DNA from 3 places in the Pseudoxanthomonas sp. SL93 genome. Region 2 is predicted to be linked to each of the others. Evidence: predicted binding sites of a transcription regulator. Region 2 holds the regulator's gene; each other region holds the start of a gene.
The links. The regulator HrcA, encoded in region 2, represses chaperone genes, less so after heat shock. The targets are predictions, from matches to a motif close to TTNGCACTCNNNNNNNNNGAGTGCNAA.

Region 1 (9,960 bases), 1.6 Mb from region 2:
GGCTCAACGACAACGAACGCGCACGCACCTGGGCCGCCTGCCTGCGCGGGGAAGCGCGGGTCATCGTCGGCACCCGCTCGGCGATCTTCTCGCCGCTGCCGCAGGCCGGCCTGTTGATCGTGGATGAGGAACACGACGGCAGCTACAAGCAGCAGGACGGCATCCGCTACCACGCCCGCGACTTCGCCCTGGTGCGCGCCAAGGCGCTGGACGTGCCGGTGGTGCTGGGCAGCGCCACCCCGTCGCTGGAAACGCTGCACAACGCGCGCAGCGGACGCTATGCGCACCTGCGGCTGTCGCGCCGCGCCGGCGAAGCACAGCCGCCCGGCGTGCGGGTGCTGGACATGCGCAAGCGGCACCAGGATGCCGGCCTGCTGCCGGACACGCTGCAGGCGATCCGCGCCGCGCTGGATGCGGGCGGACAGGTGCTGGTGTTCAAGAACCGTCGCGGGTACGCGCCGGTGCTGCTGTGCCACGACTGCGGCTGGAGCGCGCGCTGCAAGCGCTGCGATACCCCGATGACCGTGCATGGCGCGGGACGCCGCCTGCAATGCCACCACTGCGGCGCGCGCCAACCCGCACCGCCCGCGTGCCCCGACTGTGGCGGCCTGGCGTTGCAACCCCAGGGCATCGGCACCGAACGGCTGGAGGAAATGCTGGCCGAACGCTTCGGCGACGTGCCCGTGCTGCGCGTGGACCGCGGCACCACGCAACGCCGCGACGGCCTGGCCAAGCAACTGGCGCAGCTCGGTGAAGCCCCCGGCATCCTGGTGGGCACGCAGATCCTGGCCAAGGGGCACGACCTTCCGCACCTGACGATGGTGGCAGTGGTGGGCGTGGACGAAGGCCTGTTCTCGACCGACTTCCGCGCGGGCGAGAAGCTCGCGCAGCAGCTGATCCAGGTCGCGGGCCGCGCGGGCCGCGCCGGCAAGCGCGGACAGGTCTGGCTGCAGACGCACCACCCCGACCATCCGCTGCTCAACACCCTCATCAACGGTGGCTACCACGCCTTCGCCGAAACCGAACTGGAGCAGCGGGAAGCCGCCGGCTTCCCGCCGTTCGCGCACCTGGCGCTGATGCGCGCCGAAGCCCAGCACGTGGACGCGGCGCACCAGTTCCTGCAGGCGGCCAAGCAGGCGCTGCGCAAGCACGATGCCTCGCTGGAGATGCACGGCCCGCTGCCCGCGCCGATGCCGCGCCGCGCCGGCCTGCATCGCGTGCAGCTGCTGCTGTCGTCGCCGGAGCGCCGGCCACTGCATCGCCTGCTGGACGCGGCCTTGCCCGACATCCACGCATTGCCCGAAGCGCGGCGCACGCGCTGGTCGCTCGATATCGATCCGATGGACCTGTACTGATGACAGCGACGTTCACGACCGTTCCCCCGATGACACCCGCACAGCGCCTGCGCAGCATCTTCAGCGGCTCGGTGGGCAACCTGGTCGAGTGGTATGACTGGTACGTCTACGCCGCCTTCTCGCTTTACTTCGCCGATGTCTTTTTCCCCGGCGACGACGACACCAGCCAGCTGCTGAAGACCGCGGCGGTCTTCGCGGTGGGCTTCCTGATGCGGCCGCTGGGCGGCTGGCTGCTGGGCCGCTATGCCGACCGCCACGGCCGCCGGCGCGCCCTGATGCTCTCGGTGCTGATGATGTGCACGGGCTCGCTGATCATCGCGTGCACGCCGGGGTATGCCAGCATCGGCATCGCCGCGCCGGTCCTGCTGGTGCTGGCGCGGCTGCTGCAGGGGTTGTCGGTCGGCGGCGAGTACGGCACGTCGGCCACCTACCTGAGCGAGATGGCGACGCGCGGGCATCGGGGCTTCTGGTCCAGCTTCCAGTACGTGACGCTGGTGATGGGTCATCTGATCGCGCTGGGCGTGCTGATCGCGCTGCAGCGCGTGTTCCTCACCGACGACCAGCTGCGCGAATGGGGTTGGCGCGTCCCGTTCTTCATCGGCGCCGTGGCAGCGGTCATCGCGCTCTGGCTGCGACGGAACATGAGCGAGACCGAGTCCTTCGTGCGCGCCGAAGCCGATGCGTCCGGCGACCAGCAGCAACGGCAGGGCACGCTACGCCAGTTGATGCGTCATCCGCGCGCCCTGCTGACGGTGGTGGGCCTGACCATGGGCGGCACGCTGGCGTTCTACACGTACACGACCTACGTGCACAAATTCCTCGTCAACAGCGCCGGCATGGCGGCGGAAACGGCAAGCCTGATCAATGCCTCCACGCTGTTCTTCTACATGCTGTTGCAGCCGGTGGTCGGCGCACTGTCGGACCGCATCGGCCGGCGTCCCATCCTGATCGCGTTCGGCGTGCTCGGTACCCTGTTCACCGTGCCGATCCTCAGCCAGCTGCAGAACGCACAGAGCGCCACGCAGGCGTTCTGGCTGGTGATGGCGGCACTGGTGATCGTGAGCGGTTACACCGCGATCAACGCGGTGGTGAAGGCGGAACTGTTCCCGGTGGAGATCCGCGCACTGGGCGTGGGACTGCCTTACGCGCTCACCGTGGCCACCTTCGGCGGCACGGCGGACATGGTGGCGCTGTGGTTCAAGCAGGCCGGCATGGAGACCGGCTTCTACTGGTATGTCACCGCCTGCATCGCCTGCTCGCTGCTGGTGTACCTGTGGATGCCCGATACGCGCAGGACATCGCTGATCGACCGGGATGGCGGCTGACGGCATGCGACAATCGCACCCGATGACTGGAGCACGGAGCATGCAAGCAGCACTTCCCCACATCGTCATCGTCGGTGGTGGCTTCGCCGGCCTCTGGACCACGCGGGCCCTGGCCGATCTGCCCGTGCGGATCACCCTGATCGACCGCCACAACCACCACCTGTTCCAGCCCTTGCTGTACCAGGTGGCCACGGCGGGCCTGTCGGCACCCGACATCGCCGCGCCGCTGCGCCATATCCTGCGCAGGCAGAAGAACGTGGAAGTCCGCCTTGCCGACGTGGTGGCGATCGCACCGCACGACAAATGCATCACGCTGGCCGACGGCGACACGGTGGCCTTCGATCATCTGTTGCTGGCTACCGGCGCGACGCACGCGTACTTCGGCCACGACGAATGGGCGCAGCATGCGCCGGGCCTGAAGACGCTGGATGACGCCCTGCGCCTGCGTCGCCACCTGCTGCTGGCATTCGAACGCGCCGAAGCGGAGCCCGACCCCGCCAGGCGCGCGGCGTGGCTGAACTTCGCCATCGTCGGTGGCGGCCCCACCGGGGTCGAACTGGCCGGCACGCTGGCCGAGATCGCGCGGCATACCTTGAAGAACGAGTTCCGCCACATCGATCCCTCGCAGGCCCGCGTGCGGCTGATCGAAGCGGGACCGCGCGTGCTGGCGTCGTTTCCCGACGCGCTGTCGGAAAAAGCGCGGCGGCAGCTGGAAAAGCTGGGCGTCGACGTGTCGACCGGCACGCCGGTCAGCGACATCACCGGCGACGGCTACCGGCTGGGCGACACCTTCGTCCCCGCGAAGACCGTGGTGTGGGCGGCGGGCGTGGCGGCTTCGCCGCTGGCGCGTTCACTGGGCGTGCCGCTGGATCGGGCGGGGCGTGTGCCGGTGTTGCCCGACCTGAGCGTGCCGGGGCATCCGGACATTTTCGTGGCCGGCGATCTGGCCGCGGTGGCGTCCGACGGCAAGCCGGTGCCCGGCGTAGCGCCGGCCGCCAAGCAGATGGGGCGCCATGTGGCGCAGGCGTTGCGCGCGCGCCTCGCCGGCCAGGCAACCAGTGCGTTCCGCTATCAGGACTACGGCAACCTCGCCACGATCGGCCGCATGGCCGCCGTGGTGGATTTCGGACGACTGAAATTCTCGGGGCTGCTGGCGTGGTGGTTCTGGCTGACCGCGCACGTGTTCTTCCTTATCGGCTTCCGCAACCGGATGATCGTGCTGCTGAACTGGTTCTGGGCGTACTGGAGCTACCAGCGCGGCGCACGCATCATCCTGGGCGCGGACCGCGACGATCAGGCGCGATCGACGCGACAGGCGTAGCATCCCGGCCGCGCATTGTGGATATGGATGCGGGCGATGCGCTCATCCGCGAACATGCGCCGCAGGCACGCGTCCGCATCGACGCCTTCCACGACGTCGGCTGCATGCATCCAGCCGCCAATGTCGTAGGCGCGTAGCGAGAGCAGGCGCCGCGACAGGAAGGGCGGCACCTCGTTGTCGAACACGGCGGTGACGGTGGCGGCCTCGCGGACGAAGATCGGCCCGCTGGCACGATAGGGTCCATCGGCATCGTGGTGCCGATACGGCAGCAGCAGCAACGACTCCCCGACGACCGCGTCCTGCAGCGAGATGCGGCAGGGGAAGCCGCGGTCACTGTCGGCGGTGACGCGCCGGATGTTGCGGGAAGCGAGTGCCGCGTCATCCAACGCAAACAGCGGCTGGAAGGGCTGCACGGACAATCCACTGACGGTAAAACGCATGACGCCACTCCGGGAAGGGAATGGCGTCATGGTCCTGCGTGCGGAGCGGCGTCGCTATCCGGATCTTGCGACACGCCAGGCGAGCGTCACTGTGCGGACAAGGTGTGCTTGCGCCCGTTGGCCATCACCAGTTCGCCGTCGCCCAGGGCTTCGGTATCGGCATCCACGGTGATGAATTCGGCTTCCAGCCGGCCGCTTCCCTTGCTGCCGACCAGATCGAAGACATACCGGTCACCCGCGAGTGCCCACGATGTTTCGCGGTCGAACACGACCTGGCGCAGGTCGCCGATGTGCTGGCGCACCGTCGTGTTGGCCTGCATGGCCACGCGCGCCTGCTTCACGAAGATGCCATCCTGGGTGGCGAACGTCGCCGGGATGGCATCGGCGGCGCTGCGCGCCGGGGCGGTTTCTCCTTCAAACGGGAACGTACGCCCGTCCGCCAGCGTCAACACGCCTTTGCCAAGGCGTTCGGTGTCGGCGTCCACGGTGATGAAGTCCGCCAGGATGCGGCCGTTGCCCTTGCTGCCCTTCAGGTCGAACACGAACTCCGTGGCGCCTTCGGCTTCACCGCTGGCCATCAGGTCGAGGTCGAACGCGGTGATGTCGCCGATATGCTGTTGCACCAGCGGATAGCGCTGCACGGCGGCGCGCGCCTGGCGGGTGAAGATGTTGTCCTGCAGGCCGCTCAGGCCATCGTCGTCGGAAGCGGCATCGTCTTCATCCGGACCCGGCGCTTCGCCTTCGAACGGATAGCGCCGACCGTTGGCCAGCGTCAGCACGCCCTTGCCCAGCCGTTCGGTCTCCGCGCTCACGGTGATGAAGTCCGCCTGCAGGCGGCCACGCCCCTTGCTGCCCACCACATCGAACACGAACTCGTTGATCCCCGGCGCGGCACCGGTTTCCTGCGCGTTGATCGTGAAGCTCTCGATCTGGCCCACATGCTGCTGCACCAGCGGATAACGCTGGGCCGCTTCGCGCGCCTGGCGGATGAAGATGTCCTCGCCTTCGCCGGCCGCGACCTCTTCGTGGTGGTCATGGCCATCGTGCTCACTCGCGACGGCGTCGGCATCGCCTTCGATGGCGTGTTCGGTACCGTCCGCCATCACCAGCGTGCCCGGCCCAAGCGCCTCGGCGTTCGCGCTGACGGTGATGAAGCGTGCGGTCACGCGGCCCTTGCCACGGTTGCCTTCCACGTCGTACACCAGCACGTCGGGACCGGGCGCGTCCATGCTGGCGGCTTCGTCCAGCGTGGCCTTGCGGATCGCACCGATGTGCGCGGCCACCATGGGGTCCACCTGCATCGCCGCGCGGGCCTGCGCGTCGTACTCCTCGCGGTCCATGCCGAACCGGATGCCGCCCTGTGCCGTCTTCGTATTGGAATCCGCGTCGGCCGCCATGGCCATCGGTACCTGCAGCATCAGCGCGATCAGCGCCGCACGACAGAGATTCCCCAGTCTTCCTTCCCCCAAACGCATTGCCTGCTCCTTGTGGTCTGCAAATCGTGGCGTAGTTGAGCACAGTTCCGGCCGTGCGAGTGCGTTTTCCGCCCATGAAAAAGGCCCCGATGAGGGGCCTTTTCCGGATGACGCGAAGCGTGATGTCACGCGGCGAACAATGCCTTCATCTTCTTCAGCGCATTGGCTTCCACCTGGCGTACGCGTTCGGCGGAGATGCCGTACTCGTCGGCGAGCTCCTGCAGCGTGATCTTGCTTTCGCTGTCCAGCCAACGGCGCTTGATGATGTCGCGCGAGCGATCATCCAGCCCGGCCAGGCCTTCACGCAGCAGTTCCAGCTGGTTGTCCTGGCTGTCCGCGCGTTCGTAGGCCTGCGAGGGATCCTCGTCATGCGCGACCAGGTAGCTCGCCGGGGACGGCGGCGCATGGTCCTCATCCTCGTCGGAAGGCGCATCAAAGCCGATGTCGCGGCCCGACAGGCGGGACTCCATTTCCAGCACTTCGCGCTCGGACACATTGAGGTCCTTGGCGACGGCACTGACTTCGGCCGCATTCATCCAGCCCAGGCGCGTCTTGGACTTGCGCAGGTTGAAGAACAGCTTGCGCTGCGCCTTGGTCGTCGCGACCTTGACGATGCGCCAGTTCTTCAGGATGAATTCGTGCATCTCGGCACGGATCCAGTGCACGGCAAAGCTGACCAGGCGCACGCCCATGTCGGGATCGAAACGCTTCACCGCCTTCATCAGGCCGATGTTGCCTTCCTGGATCAGGTCGCCCAGTTGCAGGCCGTAGCCGCTGTAGCCGCGTGCCACGTGCACGACGAAACGCAGGTGCGAATGCACCAGCTCACGGGCGGCATCGAGGTCTTCCTCTTCGCGGAAGCGGGTCGCCAAGGCGCGTTCGTCATCAACCGTCAGCACCGGGATCTGGTGCACGGCGCTGATGTACGCGTCCAGCGAGCCCAGCGCGCTGGGGATCGGGAGGTTGTGGGAAACCAGTGCGGTAGTGGGGGTGTTCTGGCTCATGGCACTCATCTTAGCAGTCGGGTGGTTCGACTGCTAACCGCATGGAAAGTTCCGTATCGTCCCGCCACTGGAACGATGACGTCGGCCGGAAGTTCCCTGCGCCCTACGATAAAATCAATGGATATCAGGCACTTAGTGGCGACGTGAGCGAGAGGGACCTGCAGCGAGCTGCGGCATGGTTTCCGCGCGTTCAGCCTCGTGAGCGATCGCGCGCGGGCCGGGAAGGTAGCGGCGTCACGGCAGGCGGGCGCTGGGAGAACTGGCGGGCCAGCACCGCCGCTGCCATGGCGTCATTCTGCATGGTGGAAGGGTGGAACCGGGGACGGAGGTAATCCCGCAGGTGCCGCAGCGTGCGGCGGAACATGTGGTGCGACGCGCCCAGGTGCCGCGACCACTGCACCCAGGTCGCCTTGCGCCACAGGATGCCGTCCTGCGCCAGCAAGGCGATCGACAGACTGGTGAGCAGCGCATAGAACAGGCCCGCCGTCAGCGCAAACCCGAGCACGCGTGTGGGGTAACGGGGTGAGACGGCCTGCAGCACGTCGAAGGCGACGCGCCGGTGCTCGATCTCTTCGGCGAAGTGCCATTCCATCAGGTCGCGCATGCGCGGATCGGCGTCGGCAAGGATGTGCTGTGACAGGAACTCATGGCCCAGATACGCGTTGATGTGCTCAACGCAGCTCACCAGCGACAGGCGGAGCCCCAACGGTGCCACCCGTTCGATGAGGCGGAACACCAGCCTGTCGACCTGCGCCTCAAAGCCGCGGAAGCGATAGCCTTGCGCATCGAGATTGCGCCAGTAGCGCTTGTGCGCCACGCCATGCTGCGCCTCCTGAAGGATGAAATCCTGGCAGCGGGCGCGCAGCTCGCTGCTGTCGATGCGCGACAGACATGCCTTCAAGGTGCGGATGTAGAAGCTCTCGTTTGCCGGCACCAGAATCGTGTAGGCGTTGAGAATGGAAGACACCACCTCGTTGTCCGGCAGCCAGTGCTTGGGGATATCGCCGGCAAACGGCCGTGCGAATCGGCGAGGCGTGATGGTTTCGATCATGAGCTGACTTCATTTCCACTCGCATGCATCGGCGGGACGGCGAAGCGCCCGTAACCGCTCGCCCGCCGTTGCAGGCGGGGTCGCGCTGCCCAGCGACGCCGGCGTGGAGCTACAAGGACGAACCCGGAGCGTTCTGATTCCCTGCACTGCCCGCCGCCTGCGCCTGACGGAGCACCCGGAGCAGATTGCCTCCCCAGATGTTGCGGACATCCTGCTCACTGTAGCCGGCGCGCAGCAGACGCTCCGTGATCAACGGCAATGCGGCGACATCTTCCAGCCCCACCACGCCGCCGCCGCCATCCCAATCGGCACCGATGCCCACGTGTTCCGGACCCGCCACCTTCAGTATGTGCAACAGATGGGCCATGTAGTCGTCGAGCGTGGCACGCTTCACCGGGTAGCGCGCTTCGATGGCGCGTCGTGCCGCAAGGTAGGCGGGTATGCGGTCGACCGGCATCTTCCCTTCGGGGCCATACTCCTTGCTCAGCACGTCCAACGCCTGCTCGCGCGCGGGAATCTTAGGCGTCGGGATCAGGTAACCACCAAAGGCATTGACGTGGATGACGCCTCCCTTGGCTGCCAGGCGGCGGATGCGCTCATCGTCGATGTTGCGTGGATGATCGTAGACCGCGTCCGCACTTGTGTGCGACAGGACGATCGGCGCCCGCGACAACGCCAGCAACTGGTCGAACACCGCATCGCTGGCATGGGATGCATCAAGCACGATGCCCAGCCGGTTGGCCTCGCCCACGAGCGCCTTGCCCGCCGGGCTGAGTCCGTTCCATTCCGCACCCTTGGGGTCCGTGGAGGAGTCACCGAAGTCATTGTTGCGCACATGCGTGATGCCCAGCATCCGCAGGCCGAGGCGGTGGTACGCCGTCAGCAGGCTGGGATCCGAGGCGAGGGGTGCGGCGTTCTCCATGCTGATGAAGGCCACGCGCTTGCCGGATGCGGCGATACGTTCGGCATCCTCGGCCGTCAGGGCGAGCTCCAAGGCGTCTGCGTGGGCGGCCAGCATCTCGTGGATGCTGGTGAGCCTCTCCAGGCCATGATCGCGGGCGGCGCGATTGCCTTCCACGTCGCGCGCACCCTGCGCGGTGTAGACCACCCAGAAACCGCCATCCAGGCCACCGGATTTCATCCGTGGCAGATCGACCTGCGACAGGTCTCCTTCGTGCTGGTGGTTGTCTGCAATGCTCCAGCCGGGGCGGCGGAGATTGGCGGGCGTATCGAGGTGCGTGTCCAGCACCAGTGCCGCGTCGTGTACCTGACGCGCGCGCGGCGACACCTGATCGACGGCTGCCACGCTGGGCGAGCAACAAAGCAACGCCAACGCCGCCGCCAGTCCCGGAGAAAACTTCATGCGCATCGCCCTTGAGATGGTCAAGCCTCGATTGTTGGCGAAAGCGGAGCAATAAAAAACCCCCGTCCATACGGACGGGGGTTTGGGGTAAAGCCCCTGGCGATGACCTACTCTTGCATGGCTTAAGCCACACTACCATCGGCGCGGCTGCGTTTCACTTCCGTGTTCGGGATGGGAACGGGTGGGACCACAGCGCTAATTTCACCAGGGAGAGGGTTGGAGCGTCGCCATCCAAGGAACGGATTAAGGCGCCAATCTCTCATAGGGTCTTGTGACGTAGCGGGCATTGGATTTTCTCTGACGATATCGTCGAGTCCAAGGCCACTTGAGGTTATATGGTCAAGCCGCACGGATCATTAGTATCAGTTAGCTCAATGGGTTGCCCCACTTACACACCTGACCTATCAACCACCTAGTCTTGATGGTTCCTTTAGGGGGCTTGTGCCCCGGGAGATCTCATCTTGAGGCGCGCTTCCCGCTTAGATGCTTTCAGCGGTTATCGCTTCCGAACATAGCTACCCGGCAATGCCACTGGCGTGACAACCGGAACACCAGAGGTTCGTCCACTCCGGTCCTCTCGTACTAGGAGCAGCCCCTCTCAAATCTCCAACGCCCATGGCAGATAG
Region 2 (9,960 bases):
GAACTGGGTAGGCTCGGCCTCCAGATCCTCGCGCACCTGCACCAGCAACGACAGCGCTTCCTCGATCTGGATGCCGGCGCCTTCCAGCAGGGCGTCCACGTCGCGCAGGCGCGGTTCGTGCTCGGCCTGCCGGGCCAGGTCTGCGCGGGTCTGCTGCAGCTGGCGGGCCAGCGAGGGGCCTTCGTCGTCGGCCAACTGCGCCAGCGCGGTGTCGCAGGCCTGGATCAGGCCGGCCGCATGCGCCTGCCGGCGGTGGCCGGCGACCAGGCTTTCCAGTGCGGCTGGCGCCAGGTCTTCGCGCTGGAGCTCGGCGTGCTGGTGTTCCAGGTAGTTGATGCGGTCGGACACGTCGCCCTGGCCGGACAGTTGTTCACGCTCACGGAGCAGGGCGGACCACTGCTGAGCAGCGGCACGCACGTCGGCCAGTTGGTCGTGATTGCGGGCGAAGGCGTCCAGCAGCGCCAGCTGGCTGGTGCGGGCCAGCAGCGCCTGGTGTTCGTGCTGGCCGTGGATTTCCACCAGTCGGCTGGCCAGGTCGGACAGCTGGGTCAGGGTGACGCTGCGGCCGTTGATCCAGGCGCGCGAACCGCCATCGGCGCGGATGACCCGCCGCAGCTGGCAAGGGCCTTCGTCGTCCAGTTCGTTCTCGGTGAGCCACGCCTGCGCGGGCGAATCGGCTGCGGGGTGGAACTCGGCCGACAGCTCCGCGCGGTCGGCACCGTGGCGTACCACGCCGCTGTCGGCACGCAGTCCCGACAGGAATCCCAGGGCGTCCACCAGCAGCGACTTGCCGGCGCCGGTTTCGCCCGAAATGACCGTCATGCCGTCCCCGAACTCCAGCTCTGCAGCGCGGACGACGGCGAAATCCTTGATGGCGAGGTGTCTGAGCATGGGGCCGGATTGTAATGCGTACCGGCTCAGGTTCTGCGACACCGGCGACGGCCCGTGCTTGCAAACCCCGTGTCGCACCGCTATCTAACCATCATGAACTTGCCGTCGCCCGCCCTGGATCCCCGCGCCCGCCAGCTGCTGCGGGCGCTGATCTCGCGCTACATCCGCGACGGCGAGCCCGTGGGGTCGCAGACACTCGCACGCCATGCCGGCCTCGAGATCAGCCCGGCGACGATCCGCAACATCCTGGCCGAGCTCGAGGAAGTGGGGCTGCTCAGTTCGCCGCATACCTCCGCCGGCCGCATCCCGACCCCGCAGGGTTATCGGGTGTTCGTCGACAGCCTGGTGCAGGTGAAGTCGCTGGGCGATGCCGAAGTGGCGCGACTGCGCTCCGAGCTGCCCAGTGGCGCCGGCACGCAGGCGCTGCTCGGCAACGCGTCGGAACTGCTGTCGGCAATGACCCACTTCGTGGGCGTCGTCAGCGTGCCGAAGCGCGAGCAGTTCGCCTTCCGCTACATCGATTTCGTGCCGCTGGATGGCAAGCGCGTGCTGGCGATCCTGGTGTTCGCCGACAACGACGTGCAGAACCGGGTCATCGAACCGCGGCGGGCCTATGAGCGGTCCGAGCTGGAGCGCATCGCCAACTACCTGAATACCCAGTTCGCCGGCCGGCCGCTGTCCGAGATCCGGGCCGGCCTGCTGCATGACCTGCGCCGCGCACAGAGCGAGATGGAGGGCCTGCTGGCCGAATCCATCGAGCTGGCCGAACAGGCCCTGACCCCCCCCAACGACGACGTGGTGCTGGCGGGCCAGACCCGGCTGATGGGCGTGCAGGAGCTGTCCGACCTCGAGCGCCTGCGCGAACTCTTCGAGGCCTTCGCCCGCAAGCGCGAGATCCTGCAGCTGCTGGAGCGCACGATCCGCGCGCCCGGCGTGCGCATCTTCATCGGCGAGGAAACCGGCCTGGCGCCGCACGACGGCGTTTCCGTGGTCACCGCGCCCTACATGGCGGGCGGGCAGGTGCTGGGCGTGCTGGGGGTCATCGGCCCCACCCGGATGGCCTACGACCGGGTGATTCCGGTGGTGCAGGCGGCGGCCGATGTGCTGGGCGCGGCCTTGAATCCGGAAACGCCGGCCCCATAGGTTGGGGCTTGGGCGGCCGGACTTGCCGCCATGGGACCCGAGATGAACCAAAACGACCATGATGCCGACCTGGGACACGACAACGCGCCCCAGGACACCGACAACCCCCTGATCGCCGAACTGGAGACGCTTCGGAACGAAGTGGACCAGCTGCGCGCCGCGTCCCTGCTGGAGCGCGCCGACCTGGACAACCAGCGCAAGCGCGTGGCGCGCGATATCGAACAGGCCCGCAAGTTCGCCAACGAGCGCCTGCTGGGCGACCTGCTGCCGGTCTTCGACAGCCTGGACGCCGGCCTCGCCGCGGCCGGGAGCGAGGCCAGCCCGCTGCGTGACGGGCTCGAACTGACCTACAAGCAGTTGCTCAAGGTGGCCGGCGACAACGGGCTGACGCTGCTTGACCCCACGGGCGAAGCCTTCAACCCCGACCACCACCAGGCCATCAGCCAGGCCGACGCTGCCGGCGCGGACCCGGGCAGCGTGCTGCAGGTCTTCCAGAAGGGCTACCTGCTCAACGGTCGCCTGCTGCGCCCGGCGCTGGTCGTGGTCGCCAGACACGACTGAATGACATCGCGAGGGCGCTTGAACCGCGCCATCGCATCCCTATATCGGGACCATCAACCCGGCCGATGGCCGGCCAACACCAGAATTTGCTACGGAGCGAAATCCACATGGGCAAGATCATCGGCATCGACCTGGGCACGACCAACTCGTGCGTGGCGATCATGGACGGCGGCAAGGCCCGCGTCATCGAAAACTCGGAAGGCGACCGCACCACGCCCTCCATCGTCGCCTACACCAAGGACGGCGAAGTACTGGTGGGCGCGTCGGCCAAGCGCCAGGCGGTCACCAACCCGAAGAACACCTTCTACGCGGTGAAGCGCCTGATCGGCCGCAAGTTCACCGACGCCGAAGTCAAGAAGGACCTGGACCTGGTCCCGTACGCCATCATTCCGCATGAGAACGGCGACGCCTGGGTGCAGACTTCCGACGGCAAGAAGCTGTCGGCGCAGGAAATCTCCGCGCGCATCCTGGAAAAGATGAAGAAGACGGCCGAAGCCTTCCTGGGCGAGACCGTCACCGAAGCCGTCATCACCGTGCCGGCCTACTTCAACGACAGCCAGCGCCAGGCCACCAAGGACGCCGGCAAGATCGCCGGCCTGGACGTCAAGCGCATCATCAACGAGCCCACTGCGGCCGCGCTGGCCTACGGCCTGGACAAGGGCGACGGCGGCGCCGACCGCAAGATCGTCGTCTATGACCTGGGTGGCGGCACGTTCGACGTGTCCATCATCGAGATCGCCAACGTCGACGGCGAGAAGCAGTTCGAAGTGCTGGCCACCAACGGCGACACGTTCCTGGGCGGCGAAGATTTCGACAAGCGCGTCATCGACTACCTCGTCGAAGAGTTCCAGAAGGACCAGGGCATCGACCTGCGCAAGGATCCGCTGGCCCTGCAGCGCCTGAAGGACGCCGCCGAACGCGCCAAGATCGAGCTGTCCAGCTCGCAGCAGACCGAAGTGAACCTGCCGTACGTCACCGCCGACGCCTCCGGTCCGAAGCACCTCAACATCAAGCTGACCCGCGCCAAGCTGGAAGCGCTGGTGGAAGACCTGGTGAAGAAGACCATCGAGCCCTGCCGCATCGCGCTGAACGACGCCGGCCTGCGCGCCAGCGACATCGGCGAGGTGATCCTGGTCGGCGGCCAGACCCGCATGCCGAAGGTGCAGCAGGCGGTGGCCGAGTTCTTCGGCAAGGAACCGCGCAAGGACGTCAACCCGGACGAAGCCGTGGCGCTGGGCGCCGCGATCCAGGGCGGCGTGCTCGCCGGCGACGTCAAGGACGTGCTGCTGCTCGACGTGACTCCGCTGAGCCTTGGCATCGAGACCCTGGGCGGCGTGTTCACCAAGATCATCGAGAAGAACACCACCATCCCGACCAAGGCCTCGCAGACCTTCTCCACCGCCGAGGACAACCAGTCCGCGGTGACGGTGCACGTGCTTCAGGGTGAGCGCGAGCAGGCCCGCTTCAACAAGTCGCTGGCCAAGTTCGACCTGTCCGGCATCGAGCCGGCGCCGCGCGGCATGCCGCAGGTGGAGGTGTCCTTTGACATCGACGCCAACGGCATCCTGCACGTGTCGGCCAAGGACAAGAAGACCAACAAGGAACAGAAGGTCGAGATCAAGGCCGGTTCGGGCCTGTCCGAGGAAGAGATCCAGCGCATGGTGCAGGACGCCGAGGCGCACCGCGAGGAAGACAAGAAGTTCCAGGAACTGGTGCAGACGCGCAACCAGGCCGATGGCCTGCTGCACGCCACCCGCAGCGCCATCACCGAGCACGGCAGCAAGGTGCCGGGTGACGTGATCGGCCGCGTCGAAGCCGCTATCGCGGACCTCGACACCGCCATGAAGGGCGACGACAAGGCGCAGATCGAAGCCAAGGCCAAGGCGCTGGAAGAAGCCGCCCAGTCGCTGTACGCCGCGGCCGCCGCTTCGGAACAGCCCGGTGCGGCCGATGCCGGCCAAGGCAATGCCGCTGCCGACGACGTGGTGGATGCGGAGTTCACCGAAGTGAAGGATGACGAGAAGAAGTAATTCGTGATCCGGGAATCGTGATCCGAAGGAGCGGAGCCGTGGCTCCGCTCTTTCGTCATCCGAAGCCCGGTTTTCCGCCGCCGTGTTGTTTCCGCGAAACCCATCACGAGTCCCCTGATCCGGCACCATGAGCAAACGCGACTATTACGAAGTCCTGGGCGTGGCCCGCGACGCCAGCGAAGAAGACCTGAAGAAGGCTTACCGCCGCTGTGCGATGAAGCACCATCCCGACCGCAATCCCGGTGATGCGGCGGCGGAGGCGGCGTTCAAGGAATGCAAGGAAGCCTACGAAGTGTTGACGGACGGTGCCAAGCGGCGCGCGTACGACGCGCACGGCCATGCGGCGTTCGAGCATGGCATGGGCGGCGGCGGAGGGCATGGCGCGCCCGACATGGGCGACATCTTCGGCGACATCTTCGGCAACATCTTCGGCGGGGGCGGCGCGCGCGCGGCACGGCGGGGTGCCGACGTCGGTTACGTGATGGAACTCGACCTTGAAGAAGCCGTCGCCGGCATCGAGAAGCGCATCGAGATCCCCACGCTGGTCGCGTGCGAGCCCTGCAACGGATCCGGTTCGGAAGACGGCAAGGTCGAAACCTGCACCACCTGCGGTGGGCGCGGCAACGTGCGCATGCAGCGTGGCATCTTCGCCATGCAGCAGGCATGCCCGGCCTGCGGTGGCCGTGGGCAGACCATCAAGAGCCCCTGCACGCACTGCCATGGCGCAGGCCGCGTGGAGGAAGAGAAGGTCCTGTCGGTCAAGATTCCCGCCGGCGTGGACAATGGCGACCGCATCCGCCTGACCGGCGAGGGCGAGGCCGGTCCGCCCGGCACGCCGCCGGGCGACCTGTACGTGGAAGTGCGCGTACGCGAGCACGACATCTTCCAGCGCGACGGCGATGACCTGCATTGCGAAGTGCCCATCCGCATCTCGCAGGCCGCGCTGGGCGACACCGTGCGCGTGCCCACGCTCAATGGAGAAGCGGAGATCCGAATTCCGGCCGAGACCCAGACCGGCAAGCTGTTCCGCCTGCGCGGCAAGGGCGTCAAGTCGGTGCGCAGCCGCAGCGAAGGCGACCTGTACTGCCGCGTGGTGGTCGAGACGCCGGTCAACCTGACCACCGAACAGCGTGAGCTGCTGCAGAAGTTCGAAGCCACCTTCGGCGGCGAGGAAGCGCGCAAGCACTCGCCCAAGTCGGCCACGTTCCTCGATGGCGTCAGGGGCTTCTGGGACCGCATGACGTCGTGATCCGGCGGCATGCCTTGCTTCTAGAATGGGGCTCCTTCGCGGAGCCCTTTCCATGTCTGGACCCCTGATTGGCATCGTTGGCAGCGCAGGCGCTTACGGGCGGTGGCTACGCCGGTTCTTCAACGATCGCATGGGGCTGGACGTCATCGGGTGCGACCCCGCGGATCCCGCAGCGATGGACGAGGTGGAACTGGTACATCGCGCCGATGTACTGGTGTTTTCCGCGCCCATCCGCCACACCTGTGACCTGATCCACCGCTATGTCGAACTTGCCGACGGCAGCGAGTCGGGCAAGCTGTGGCTGGACATCACCTCGATCAAGGGGGCGCCCGTGGCGGCGATGCTGCAGTCACGCGCCGAGGTGGCAGGCCTGCATCCGATGACTGCGCCGCCCAAGGCGCCGACGCTGAAGGGCCGGGTGATGGTGGTGTGCGAAGCACGACTCGAGCACTGGCGTCCCTGGTTGCAGGCGCTGCTGCGATCGCTGGAGGCCGAGTGCGTGCGGTCCAGCCCCGAGCAGCACGACCGCATCATGGCGCTGGTGCAGGCGATGGTGCACGCCTCGCACCTGGCGCAGGCTGGCGTGCTGCGCGGGCAGGCCCCGCATGTTGGCGACCTTGCCGCGTTGCTGCCGTTCCGTTCGGCATCGTTCGAAATGGACGCGGCCATCATCGCGCGCATCCTGTCGTTGAACCCGGCCATCTACGAGGACATCCAGTTCGGCAATCCCTACGCGCGGGAAACACTTGAGGCCATGGGCCGGCAGATCGCCCGCATGGCCGAACTGGTGGGCGAGGGCACCGATGCGGCACGCGCGGCGTTCCGCCACGAATTCCTGCATGCCAATCGCGATGCCATCGGCACTCGGGCATTGCAGGAGGGCAACTACACCTACGAGCGCGTCGGATACCTGCTCGCGGATCTCGCCGGCCGGCGTGCCTTGAGCGTGCACCTTCCGGAAGACAGGCCGGGCTCGCTGCGGGCCCTGCTGCATGTCTTCGAGCGCCACGACATCAGCCTGTCCTCGATCCATTCCTCGCGCACGCCGGACGGGGATGTGCATTTCCGCATCGGGTTTGCCGAACAGGTGGACGTGGCCAGCCTGCAGCGTGTGGCCGATGACATCGATGCGTCGGGTATTGGCGTGGTGGTGAAGGGCGGGTGAAAGAAAGTCGAAGGTAAACGCGTGTACTCGACAGCGATCCGGCACCTGTCTAGGATCGTGACAGCGCGCCGCGGCCATGCAGGCGGTCGCGATGAGGTTTCCATCATCGGCAGGGAGCGTCGGGGGATGAGTCGGGATCCGAAACTGGCGTCATTGGCAGCGGCGCGCCGTCAGCGTGCGTTGGCACGCGGGGAAGCAGAGGGGGGAGGCGACGATGCCGGCGCGATCGCGCTGTTGACGCGGATCGTCGCTGCGCAGGGCGAGATCGCCGCGGCAGGTCCGGATCCCCAGGACGTGGTCGACGCCATCACCCGGCGGGCGCAGGAACTCACCGGCTCGGACGGTGCCGTGCTCGAGATCCGCGATGGGGACCACATGCGCTACTGGTCTGCCAGTGGCATCGCGCAGAGCCAGGTGGGTTTCAGCATGCCGTTGGCTGGCAGCCTGACCGGGCGCTGCATCGAGGAAGACCGCGTGCTGCGCTGCGACGACAGCGAGACCGATCCGCGCGTCAATCGCGATGCCTGCCGTAGCGTGGGTTTGCGTTCCATGTTGGTGGCGCCACTGCGATTCCGCAGCCAGGTGGTCGGCGTGTTGAAGGTCATAGCGGCGCTTCCCGATGCCTATGACGACACCGATCGCCATACGCTGGAGCAGTTGAGCACGCTGGTTGCCGCCAGCCTGTACAAGGCCATCGAGCACGCGCAGATGCGCGCTGCACTGGACGCGCGGATCGGGCGTGGCGAGCGCGAACGGCAGCAGGTAGTGGATGCGCGCGCGCGGCTGCACGAGGTGCTCGGCATCGAGCCGATGCCGATGGCGCTGCAGCCTATCGTCCGTCTTTCCGACCGCGCGGTTGTCGGGTACGAAGCATTGGCCCGCTTCCCGCTGGAATACGATCTGTCGACGGATCGCTGGTTCGAAGACGCGGCGCAATGCGGCCTGAGCGTGAAGCTGGAACTGGCCGCGGCGGCCGGCGCACTGGCGCGGCTGCACGAGGTTCCCGCCGACGCCTACCTCGCCATCAACGTGTCGCCCGAAAGCGCCTGCAGCGATCGGCTGTCGGCGCTGTTGGCCGGGCACGACATGCGCCGCATCGTGCTGGAGATCACCGAACACACCGCGGTGGACGACTACGCACGCCTCGCCGACTGCCTTGCCCGTTACCAGCAGGCCGGGTTGCGGATCGCGGTGGATGACACCGGCGCCGGATTCTCCAGCCTGCGCCACGTGCTGCGGCTGGCGCCGGACATCATCAAGCTGGACATCACCCTGATCCGCGACGTGGACACGCGCCCGCGGCTGCAGTCGTTGATTTCCGCCCTGCTCACGTTTGCGGACGGCACGCGTGCGGAACTCATCGCCGAAGGTGTCGAAACCGAGGGCCAGTTGCGCACCCTGATGGAACTCGGGGTTCCGTTCGGCCAGGGCTTCCACCTGGGTCGACCGGATACGCCATGACGTCGTGAAGACGGCGGTCGCCTTCATCGCGACGGACCCGCTACCATGCCGGCATGAACACTCCGCCCACACGCCTCCTCATCCATGGTGCTTCCGGCCGCATGGGCCAGTCGCTGCTCCGCCTGGCAGCCGGACAACCGGAAAGCCTCCAGGTCGTGGCCGCCGTGACACGCCGCTCGCCTGCGCAGCGCGTGGTGGAAGGCGTGCCGCATTTCGCCGCCAGCGAGCTGTCCGGCGCGCCGGTCTTCGACGTGGCGATCGATTTCAGCCTGCCTGAAGGTTTCGACCCCATCCTCGCCCTGTGCGTGGAGCGAGGCGTGCCGCTGGTGTCGGGTACCACGGGCATTTCCGCAGTCCAGCAGCAGGCGCTTGAACTCGCGGCGTCGCGCATCCCGCTGGTGTGGGCGAGCAACTTCAGCCTGGGCGTGGCGGTCTTGGCCGACCTGGTGGAACGGGCCGCGGCCGCCTTGCAGGGGTGGGACGTGGACGTGGTCGAGTCGCACCACATCCACAAGAAGGACGCCCCATCAGGCACCGCATTGACGCTCGGCCAGGCCGCCGGCAGCGCGGGTGCCGACGTGCACTACGCCAGCCTGCGTGCCGGCGACATCGTCGGCGAGCACACCGTGCAGTTCACCGGCATGGGCGAGCGGATCGAGCTGACCCACCGCGCCACCCACCGGGACATCTTCGCCCGCGGCGCGCTGCATGCCGCGCGTCGCTTGGCCGGCCGCGCGCCGGGCAGTTACCGGGTGCGCGACCTGCTGGATTGACGGGCGTTTCCGCGTTGCCGCGCTGCGCCCACCGTTGGTCGGAATCCTGAACGACGGCCGCCGTCGCTGTGCGGTTTCTGCCTGAATCGGCGCGTGGGCTGCAAAAAACGGTGGCGCTGAACAGGCCGTCCCCGTACAATTCTCGCTCGCCTGTTACCCACCGCCCCGGACCGGAGAAATACCGAGTTCGCGGTTTCTTGCAGCCGCAAGATGGAGGGGCAGGGTTCCTCCACCCCAAGGCGAACCCCGTGACTCGACCCGCAATCCTCGTACTCGAAGACGGCACCGTATTCGAGGGCGAATCCGTAGGCGCAGATGGCCTGTCGGTCGGCGAAGTGGTGTTCAACACCGCGATGACCGGTTACCAGGAAATCCTGACCGACCCGTCCTACGCCCGCCAGATGGTCACTCTGACCTATCCCCATATCGGCAACACCGGTTGCACCGACCAGGACGACGAAGCCGGCCAGGTGTGGTGCGCCGGCCTGATCGTACGCGACGTGCCGCGTCGCCCCAGCAACTGGCGCAACCAGCAGGCGCTGCCCGAGTGGCTGCAGACGCGTGGCATCGTCGCCATTGCCGGCATCGACACCCGCAAGCTGACCCGCATCCTGCGCGACCGCGGCGCCCAGAACGGCGCCCTGATGGCCGGCGACGGCCTGGACGTGGAAAAGGCGCTGGAAGCCG
Region 3 (9,960 bases), 1.4 Mb from region 2:
CCGCCAGCCGATAGCCGACGGCGAACACGCCCGACAGGCTCAGGCCCACGGCGAACATCACGTACGCCAGCAATCCCACCACCCAGGGCTGCTGCAGCTGGAAACCCCAGCCCAGTGCCTGGCCGGCGGCGCGCAGCGAAATGGCCAGCGCGCCCACCGCGACGAAACTCACCAGCACGCCGGCGGTGTACCAGAGCGCGCTGCGCCGTGCGTATCCCCCGCTGCGCCCGCTCTCGGCCAGCGACAGCGCCTTCAGCGACAGCACCGGCAACACGCACGGCATCAGGTTGAGGATCAGGCCGCCCAGCAGCGCCAGCGCGAGTGCCGCGAACAGCGTGGTGGGTCCCCGCTGGCTGCGCGCCAGGACATCCTCCGGCGGGCGCGTGCGTTCGACATCGGCGGGCGGTGCATCCGCCGATGCCGCCTCGGCACCGGCAGGCGTCGCATCGGTCGCGCCGGCCACCGCCGCGCCCGGCAGCGGTTCGATCAACGGAGCGACGGCGGGGGCAGGTGCGTCCGCAGGCGTCACCTCGCCGGCCGGAAGCGACAGCTTCACCCGGCGGGTCATCGGTGGATAACAGATGCCGTCAGCCTGGCACCCCTGGAACGTGACCCGCAACGTCGCCTGCGTCGCCTTGGCGTGCGTGCGCCGCAGCGGGACGGGTACTTCCGCCTGGTCGAAGTAGACCGTCACCTCGCCGAAGTGTTCGTCGCGGTGCGCGACGCCGGCCGGCCAGCGCGGGGCCAGCAAGGACACGGCCGGGTCGCCTTCCAGCGCCATCGACGTGCGGTCGCGGTACACGTAGTAGCCGCGGGCCGGCGTGAAGCGCAGCAGCAGCTGGTTGCCGTCGAACGCGATCGCCTCGAACGCGAACGCCTGTTCGGCAGGCAATGGCAGCGCGTCCACCGCCCCGGTCGCCGGCTTGCCCAGCAGTGAGCCGGCCTGCAGCCCCGGCCCGGTCAGGGGCGTGAAGCCCGCGTCCCTGCCGCCGCCTTCCACGGGCAATGCCACGGTCAGCGTGCGGGTCTGCGGCGGATAGCAGATGCCGGCGTCGGCGCAGCCCTGGTACCTGATCTTCAGGCTGACGCTGTCGGCGCCCGCCGCGGCCTGGCCGGGAAGGATGGCGAGCAGGTCGCCGCGGTAGGTTTCCACGTCGCCGAAGAATTCATCGCGGTACGCCTTGCCCTTGGGCATCTGCAGCGGCTGCGCGGCAAAGCCGGTCCCCGCTTCCACGCTGGTGCGGTGGCGATAGAGGTAGTAGCCCTCGGTGATCTTCCAGCGGATCTCGATGCGGTCCCGGCTGGGCGCACTGGCCGTCAGCACGAAGGCCTCGTCCACCGGCAGCAGGTCGTCCTGGGTGATCGCCGCCGCCGGTTGGGCGGTCAGCGCGGCCAGCGGCAGCAGCAGGAAGGCGAGCAGGGTGCGGATCAGGGTCATCGGGTCGCTCGGGCAGGGTCAGTCGGCACGGGTCTGGTCGGCCACCCAGTCCGCGTAGGCGGCCAGGCCGCTGGCGGTTTCGACCACCAGCACCTCCGGCAGTTCATAGGGGTGCAGCTCGACAAGTCGGCTGGTCAGTGCCTCCAGCCGGTCCGGGCTGGTCTTGATCAGCAACTGGACCTCGGTGGCCTGCTCCACCTTGCCTTCCCAGCGGTAGGTCGACACGACGCCGGGCAGGGCGCTGACGCAGGCGGCCAGTCGTTCGTCCACCAGGGCGCGCGCCATCCGGTCGGCGGTCTCGGCATCGGGGCAGGTGGACAGGACGAGGAGTACAGGCATGGGCCGGCGATTATCGCAGACCGGCCCGCCGGACCGGCCCTGCGATTTCTTTGCAGGCGGCCCTTGAATCGCGCCGGCCCATCCCAACATCTGCTGCATCCCGGCCTGGCCGGGTTTTTGTGCCCGTGGCGTTGGCAGTCTCCCGTGGAGAGTGCTAACATCGCCACCCCTTTCCCAGTGCAATCAATCACTTAAGAGGATTGAAATGAGCAATATCAAGCCGCTGTACGACCGCGTGGTCATCAAGCGTATGGAAGAAGAGAAGGTGTCCGCCGGTGGCATCGTGATCCCCGACTCGGCCACCGAGAAGCCGATCAAGGGCGAAGTCATCGCCGTGGGCGCCGGCAAGGTGCTGGACAACGGCAGCGTGCGTGCCCCGCTCGTCAAGGTCGGCGACAAGGTGCTGTTCGGCAAGTACAGCGGCACCGAAGTGAAGCTGGACGGCACCGACTTCCTGGTGGTCAAGGAAGACGACATCTTCGCGATCCTCGGCTGATCGCCGCGGATTCCGCACCCCTTTTCATCACTGAACCTTTTTCAGAACTGAGGTAATCGCAATGGCTGCCAAGGACATTCGTTTCGGCGAAGACGCTCGTACGCGCATGGTGCGCGGCGTGAACATTCTCGCCAATGCCGTCAAGGCCACCCTGGGCCCGAAGGGCCGCAACGTCGTGCTCGAGAAGAGCTTCGGCGCCCCCACCATCACCAAGGACGGCGTGTCCGTCGCCAAGGAAATCGAACTGGCTGACAAGTTCGAGAACATGGGCGCGCAGATGGTGAAGGAAGTCGCTTCCAAGACCTCCGACAACGCCGGCGACGGCACCACCACCGCCACCGTGCTGGCGCAGGCGCTGATCCGTGAAGGTTCCAAGGCGGTCGCCGCCGGCATGAACCCGATGGATCTGAAGCGCGGCATCGACAAGGCCGTGGTCGCCGCCGTGGCCGAGCTGAAGAAGATCAGCAAGCCCACCGCCGACGACAAGGCCATCGCCCAGGTCGGCACCATCTCCGCCAACTCCGACAGCAACATCGGCGACATCATCGCCGAAGCCATGAAGAAGGTCGGCAAGGAAGGCGTGATCACGGTTGAGGAAGGTTCGGGCCTTGAGAACGAGCTGGACGTGGTCGAGGGCATGCAGTTCGACCGCGGCTACCTGTCGCCGTACTTCATCAACAACCAGCAGTCGCAGCAGGTCGAATTCGACGACCCCTTCATCCTGATCCACGACAAGAAGGTCTCCAACGTCCGCGAACTGCTGCCGGTGCTGGAAGGCGTCGCCAAGGCCGGCAAGCCGCTGCTGATCGTGGCCGAGGAAGTGGAAGGCGAAGCGCTGGCCACCCTGGTGGTCAACACCATCCGTGGCATCGTGAAGGTCGCCGCCGTCAAGGCGCCGGGCTTCGGTGACCGCCGCAAGGCCATCCTGGAAGACATCGCCACGCTGACCAACGGCACGGTGATCTCCGAGGAAGTCGGCCTGCAGCTGGAGAAGGCCACCATCAACGACCTGGGTCGTGCGAAGAAGGTCGTGATCTCGAAGGAGAACACCACCATCATCGACGGCGCCGGCGATGCCGAGCGCATCCAGTCGCGCATCGGCCAGATCAAGGCGCAGATCGAAGAAACCTCTTCGGACTACGACCGCGAGAAGCTGCAGGAACGCGTGGCCAAGCTGGCCGGCGGCGTTGCCGTGATCAAGGTCGGTGCCTCGACCGAAATCGAAATGAAGGAAAAGAAGGCCCGCGTCGAAGACGCCCTGCACGCCACGCGTGCGGCGGTGGAAGAAGGTGTGGTCCCGGGCGGCGGCGTGGCCCTGATCCGTGCACTGCAGGCCATCACCGGCCTGAAGGGCATCAACGAAGACCAGAACCACGGCATCCAGATCGCCCTGCGCGCGATGGAAGCCCCGCTGCGCGAAATCGTCACCAACGCCGGCGAAGAGCCCTCCGTGATCGTCAACAAGGTCAAGGACGGTTCGGGCAACTTCGGCTACAACGCGGCCAACGGCGAGTTCGGCGACATGATCGAGTTCGGCATCCTGGACCCGACCAAGGTCACCCGTTCGGCCCTGCAGAACGCGGCGTCCATCGCCGGCCTGATGATCACCACCGAAGCGATGGTGGCTGAAGCGCCGAAGAAGGAAGAGCCGGCCATGCCGGGCGGCGGTGGCATGGGCGGCATGGGTGGCATGGACTTCTGAGTCCGGCTTCCCGTTCCATCCGCACCACGGAGAACCCCGCCGCGAGGCGGGGTTTTTCTTTGCGCGTCAGGCCGCGATGGCGCGTACCGCGGCCAGCGCTTCATCCACCTCCGCGGCCGTGTTGACCAGGCTGGGCGCCAGCCGTGCATGGGGGACCGCATACGGACTGGTGCTGGCGATGACGCGACGTGCGAGCAACTGCTTGACCACCTCCTGCGGCGTGACGCCCTCCACTTCGAATGACACCAGTCCTGCCGACAGGGCCGCGCTGCGCGGTGTGTGCACCGTTACCTTCGGCAGCGTGGCCAGGCCCGCCTTCAGCTGTTCGTTGAGCGCGGCGATCCGCGTCGCCACGCGGGCACGCCCCATCTGCCTGTGCATGCGGAACGCGGCCGCCAGCGCCCACTGGTGCTCGAACGCATGGAAGCCGCCGGGCGACATGCGCGCGGCGTTGCTGGCGCCGGCGGGCAGGCGGTCCTGCGTCCACGCCGTGTAGCTCTCCAATTCCGAGAAGTTGGGGATCAGCGGCCGCAGCCGTGCCCAGTTCGCCGCATCGGCCCAGACGATGCCGGTGCCACGCGGACCGAACATCCACTTGTGCGTGCCGGCGCAGAAGTAGTCCGCCCCCATCGTCGCGATGGTCTCGTCCGCCGCGCCCAATCCATGCACGCCATCGACGACCAGCAGTGGGGGCTGCGGCAGGCCGCGCAGCATCGCGCTGATCTCGCGGACCGGCAGGCGGATGCCGGTGCTGGAATGCACCCACGTCACGCCCACCACCTTCGTCTGCGGGCGGATGGCGGCTTTCAGGGTGCCGACGATCTCGTCGGTGCTGGCGTCGTGCGATGCCTTGAACAGCGCGATCTTCCGCACCGACGCACCGCTGCGCAGCGTTGCCAGGCGGATCGACTCGTGGTGCGAATAGTGGTCATGCACGGTGGTCAGCACTTCGTCGCCGCGCTGCAGTGGCAGCCCGTGGTAGACCAGTGCCAGGCCTTCGGTGGTGCTCCGCGTCAGGCAGACGTCCTGGCCGCGCCCTCCCAGGTAGTCGGCGACTTCCGCGCAGACCTGCAGGGGAAGATTGTGCGCGTCATCCTCGAACATCGCGCGTTCGACGAACAGGAATGGATTGGCGTCCACCGCCCGCCGATAGCCCTCCAGTGCCTCCCGCACCGGTACGGGATGGCTGGCGATGAAGAACGAGGCGAAATGGCGATACGCGGGGTCCAGCGCGAACTGCGCGCGCACCGCGTCCCAGTCCGACAGGTCGGGCAAGGGCGGCGTTTGCGCAGCCACGGCCGCCAGCAGCGGACCCGGCAGCAGTGACGTGGCCGCAAGCGCGACGGGGGCAGCCAGCAGCTGGCGACGACTCAGGGACATGGCACACCCTCGGTGGCGTCCGCGATGCGCAGACATGAAGCCAACGCAGTGGCGCCCGTCATGCGGCCACCCATCGGGCTGCGTGTGGCTTGTCCTGCGGCACGCATGCGACTAGCCTCCCCGCATGCCGACCTCCCTGATCGTTGTCGATGATTTCCTGGGCACCCAGGACGCCCACGCCCTGCGCGACGCTGCCCTGCGCCTGACGTATCCGGACGTGAAGGGCCCTTTTCCCGGGCGAAATTCACTGGAGCGCATCGAGATCGACGGCCTGGCCGACGCGGCTTCAAGGTTGACCGGCGAACGACTGAAGCCGATTTCGCCGTTGCAGTCGCATGCGAAATTCCGCATCACGCTGGCCGACGATGTCGGCCATGCCAAGGTGCACATCGATCAGGCCTACTGGTCCGGCATCCTGTATCTCAGTCGGCCGGAAGACTGCCGCGGCGGCACCGAATTCTTCCGCCACCGTGCCAGCAACTCCGACCGCGCCCCGATCACGGATGGCGAACTGGCTGCGATGGGCTTCGCCACGCACGCGCAGATGCACCAGGAAATCATCGAGAAGCACAGCAACGACGATGCCGCTTGGGAGCCGACCATGCAGGTGCCGATGCGCTTCAACCGGCTGGTGCTGCTGCGGCCGTGGCTGTGGCATACCGCGGGGCCTGCGTTCGGCACCTCGCCAGAGAACGGACGGCTGGTCTACCTGATGTTCTTCGCCGCGGGCTGACCCGCTTCAATGTTGCGGATGAAACATTCGCCATCGCCCGAAAGCCGTGTTATCACTGCCCGCGGAATGAACCTGACCCTCGCCCGCTTTTATTTCTGGTATCACGGCTATCCGATGCCGCAGGCGGAGTAAGGGCAGCATTCATTCTAGGTACCACACCAGAAGAATCCCCTTGAAGCCGCCAGCGAACCTGGCGGCTTTTTTATTGATCCGGAGAACCCCATGCCCCCCCATACCGACGACCTGCGCATCCGCACACTGGACACGCTGGTCACCCCCGCCGACGTCATCGCCGAGATTTCCTGCGACGAGCGCGTATCGCAGACCGTGTCCGAGGCGCGCGACGCCGTGCACCGCATCCTGCATGGCCAGGATGACCGCCTGATCGTGGTGATCGGCCCGTGCTCCATCCACGACCCTTCCTCGGCGATCGAATACGCAACGCGCCTTCGCCCGCTGCGCGATGCACTGGGCGCGGAACTGGAGATCATCATGCGCGTCTACTTCGAAAAGCCGCGCACGACGGTCGGCTGGAAGGGCCTGATCAATGATCCCGCGCTGGACGGCAGCTTCAACATCAACCAGGGGCTGCGGTTGGCGCGCCGCCTGCTGCGCGACATCAATGCGCTGGGCCTGCCCGCGGGTTGCGAGTACCTGGACACCATCTCGCCGCAGTACATCAGCGATCTGGTGGCGTGGGGGGCGATCGGCGCGCGTACCACCGAAAGCCAGGTCCATCGCGAGATGGCCAGTGGTCTTTCGTGCCCGGTGGGTTTCAAGAACGGCACCGACGGCAACGTCAGGATCGCGGTGGACGCGGTGGGCGCGGCCTCGCATCCGCACCATTTCCTGGCGGTGACCAAGGACGGACGATCGGCCATCGCCGCGACGGCCGGCAATCCCGATTGCCATGTGATCCTGCGCGGCGGCATGACACCCAACTACGACGCCGCCAGCATCGACGCCGCCAGCCAGGTGCTGGTCAAGGCCGGATTGCCCTCGCGCCTGATGGTGGATGCGAGCCATGCCAACAGTGGCAAGAATCCCGACAATCAGCCACAAGTGATCGATGACATCGCAACGCAGTTGGAAGCAGGCGAACGACGGGTGGTCGGCGTGATGGTCGAGAGTCACATTGTCGGGGGCCGACAGGACCTGGTGCCGGGGCAGCCGCTGGTCTATGGACAGAGCATCACCGACGGTTGCCTGGACTGGGAACGTTCGGTGCAGGCACTGAACCGGCTGGCCGACGCGGTGCGCCGTCGCCGCACCGCGCGTGCGGTGCGGGCCGCGTGAGAAATCCGCGAAGGATGCGTTGGTTGTCCTGGGCCGACCACGAGAGGGTAATATCGGTAGCGCATGCAGGGATCAATGTGACTTACTCACATTGAAGGCGGCGGCGCCCAGGAGATGGCGCATGTGGTCGTTCTGGAGTTCGTTGCGCAGGTGCTGGGCGCTGCCCGATGCGGATGAGGAAGCGCGGGCGGTGCTGCTGGATCGACAGCTGCGCCACCTGTTCCGGATGGTGCCGTGGCATGTCGCCTCCACGTTGTTGACCGGTGCCGGCGTGGCGTATGTCATGGCGCCCTTCCTTGCCGGTCATGCTTGGCAGGCGTGGGCACTGTGCCTGCTGGCCACGCATCTCGGATGGGTCGCCCAGGCCACGCGCCGTCTCCGGCAGATGGAGCGCGGCGACAAGGGCGCATTCACGATCAGTGATCTCAGACAGTCCGCGTTCTGGTGCGTGCTGTGCGCGTGCACCGGTGGGGTCGGCCTGTATCTCGCCGCGCCGCTCGCCGCCAGTGATGGCAGTCGTCTGTTGCTGGCGGCATATACGCCCGCGCTGATCGCGACCGGCGTGCTGGTGGGCGTCACCGCGCCACTGGTGGCATTCCTCTGGCTGGTCATCCTGACGGTCGCAGCCTGCCTGGTCGTCGGCCGGCTGGATTTCATGGCGCAGGGCATGACCATCGCGCAACTCTGCTGTTACGCGACGATGCTGACGATCACGTTGTTGTTCGTTTCACGCACGCTGGTGCGGCGGATCGAAGCCGAGATGGCGGCCGAGCGCCAGCAGCAGATCATCGGCCTGTTGTTGCGCGACTTCGAACAGAATGCGAACGACTGGCTGTGGGAAAGCGATTGCCAGGGGCACCTGACGCGGGCCAGCGTCCGCTTGTCGCAGGTGCTGGAAAAGAGCGAGGACACCATCGTCGGTGCCGAGATCGCGGGGTTGTTCTCGCAACGGCGGCTGCTTTCGCTGCGCAGCGACCAGGACGTCGGCCCCGACGCCTTGCGTGCAAGGTTGGCCAGCGGCGTTTCTTTCAGCCGGGTCGTGGTGGAGGTGAAGCACGCGGATACCGTCCGCAGTTGGGCGGTGAGCGCCAAGCCGCTGAAGTCCGAGGCCGGCGAGTGGACAGGATGGCGTGGCGTGGGCTGCGATGTCACCGATGCACGCGCACGCGAAGCGGAAGACATCCTGCGCGAACAGCGCCTGCATCACCTGGCCAACCACGATGCCCTGACGGGCCTGCCCAATCGTCGGGCCTTCCTTTCCGTGCTGCCAGGCGATGGCCGGGGCACGGGCTACCAGGCCATCGCACTGGTCGACCTGGACAACTTCAAGATGGTCAACGACAGCCTGGGTCACTCCGTGGGTGACGACATCCTGCGCGTCGTGGCGGCGCGCCTGCAGGCGATGTGCCAGCCGGGAGACTATCTTGCCCGGCTGGGAGGTGACGAATTCGCGCTGCTGCTCTCGGAAGGGCGCGCGCCGGACCGGGGTGCCGCCGTGCTGGCCCGCCTTGAACGCGTGCTGGAAGCGCTGCGGGTTCCCGAGGAAGTCAACAGTTTCCGCGTCGACGTACGTGCGAGCATCGGCTGCGCACTCGTCGAGGCGCCCGACCAGCGCTTGGAAGAGCTGCTGCGGCGCGCCGACACCGCGCTCAATGTGGCCAAGAAGGAAGGGCGCGACACGGCGCGCCTCCATGTGCCGGCGATGAGCGAGCGGCTGGAGGAGCGGCTGGCGATGGTGAGCGACCTGTCCCTGGCCGCCGGCGCCGGCCAGCTGGAGCTGCACTATCTTGCGCTGCGTACGTCGGACGAGCTTCGCGTGCACGGCTACGAAGCCCTGCTGCGCTGGCGCCATCCCCTGTATGGATTCCTGTCGCCGGCCACCTTCATCCCGGTGGCGGAGGAGTGCGGCCTGATCGTGCCGATCGGGTTGTGGGTGCTGGAGCAGGCCTGTCGCGATGCACTGGCCTGGCGCTGGGACATCAGCGTGTCCGTCAACGTGTCGCCCCTGCAGTTGACGACGTCGAACTTCGTGGAGTCGGTAGTGGCCGTGCTGCACCGGGTCGGGTTTCCGCCCCAACGGCTCGAGCTGGAGATCACCGAATCGGCGATCGCACGCGATCCCGTCAGTGCACGCGCCATGCTGGGGCGCCTGCGCCATTACGGCATCCAGATCGCCATCGACGACTTCGGCGTGGGGTATTCGTCGATGGCGCAGCTGCGTGAACTGCCGTTCGACCGGATCAAGCTTGACCAGTCCTTCGCGGCCGGCTTGCGCAAGGAAGACGCGGCCGGCATGTCGCGTTCGATCATCGCCTCGGTGATCAGCCTGGCGCGCTCGCTGGACATGACGGTTACCGCCGAGGGCGTCGAGGACAGGGAGCAGCTGGAAATCCTGCGCGCCCTGGGTTGTCCATCCGTGCAGGGCTTCATCCTGGGCGGTCCCGTGCCGGCCCGGCTGCTGGAAACCGCCTGAGCCGCCCCGGGTTGGCCCTGGCCCGTGTGACTTCCGGCAGGTCGAAATGATGACGCCCGGCATCTGACGCCGCGCGGGCGGGTGCGCAGACTGGTTCCACTGC

Region 1: the regulator HrcA is predicted to act here: its motif matches at 6,931-6,957, upstream of rpoH (RNA polymerase sigma factor RpoH).
Region 3: the regulator HrcA is predicted to act here: its motif matches at 1,909-1,935, upstream of groES (co-chaperone GroES).

What each region holds. Positions count from the first base shown of each region.
Region 1 is NZ_CP113065.1:3,279,693-3,289,652, reverse strand. Features, by position in the region: gene OVA13_RS15400 (primosomal protein N') at 1-1,355, shown strand, start outside; gene OVA13_RS15395 (MFS transporter) at 1,355-2,680, shown strand; gene OVA13_RS15390 (NAD(P)/FAD-dependent oxidoreductase) at 2,703-4,001, shown strand; gene OVA13_RS15385 (DUF1203 domain-containing protein) at 3,974-4,441, opposite strand; gene OVA13_RS15380 (hypothetical protein) at 4,528-5,916, opposite strand; gene rpoH (RNA polymerase sigma factor RpoH) at 6,042-6,920, opposite strand; gene OVA13_RS15370 (metal-dependent hydrolase) at 7,111-7,971, opposite strand; gene OVA13_RS15365 (dipeptidase) at 8,081-9,340, opposite strand; rRNA gene rrf (5S ribosomal RNA) at 9,429-9,543, opposite strand; rRNA gene OVA13_RS15355 (23S ribosomal RNA) at 9,670-9,960, opposite strand, start outside.
Region 2 is NZ_CP113065.1:1,067,053-1,077,012, reverse strand. Features, by position in the region: gene recN (DNA repair protein RecN) at 1-891, opposite strand, end outside; gene hrcA (heat-inducible transcriptional repressor HrcA) at 985-2,034, shown strand; gene grpE (nucleotide exchange factor GrpE) at 2,077-2,595, shown strand; gene dnaK (molecular chaperone DnaK) at 2,703-4,625, shown strand; gene dnaJ (molecular chaperone DnaJ) at 4,753-5,874, shown strand; gene OVA13_RS04915 (prephenate dehydrogenase) at 5,927-7,039, shown strand; gene OVA13_RS04910 (sensor domain-containing phosphodiesterase) at 7,166-8,500, shown strand; gene dapB (4-hydroxy-tetrahydrodipicolinate reductase) at 8,554-9,273, shown strand; gene carA (glutamine-hydrolyzing carbamoyl-phosphate synthase small subunit) at 9,522-9,960, shown strand, end outside.
Region 3 is NZ_CP113065.1:2,427,778-2,437,737, reverse strand. Features, by position in the region: gene OVA13_RS11575 (protein-disulfide reductase DsbD family protein) at 1-1,438, opposite strand, end outside; gene cutA (divalent-cation tolerance protein CutA) at 1,457-1,777, opposite strand; gene groES (co-chaperone GroES) at 1,983-2,273, shown strand; gene groL (chaperonin GroEL) at 2,335-3,975, shown strand; gene OVA13_RS11555 (aminotransferase class V-fold PLP-dependent enzyme) at 4,042-5,355, opposite strand; gene OVA13_RS11550 (DUF6445 family protein) at 5,480-6,088, shown strand; gene OVA13_RS11545 (3-deoxy-7-phosphoheptulonate synthase) at 6,311-7,384, shown strand; gene OVA13_RS11540 (EAL domain-containing protein) at 7,506-9,857, shown strand.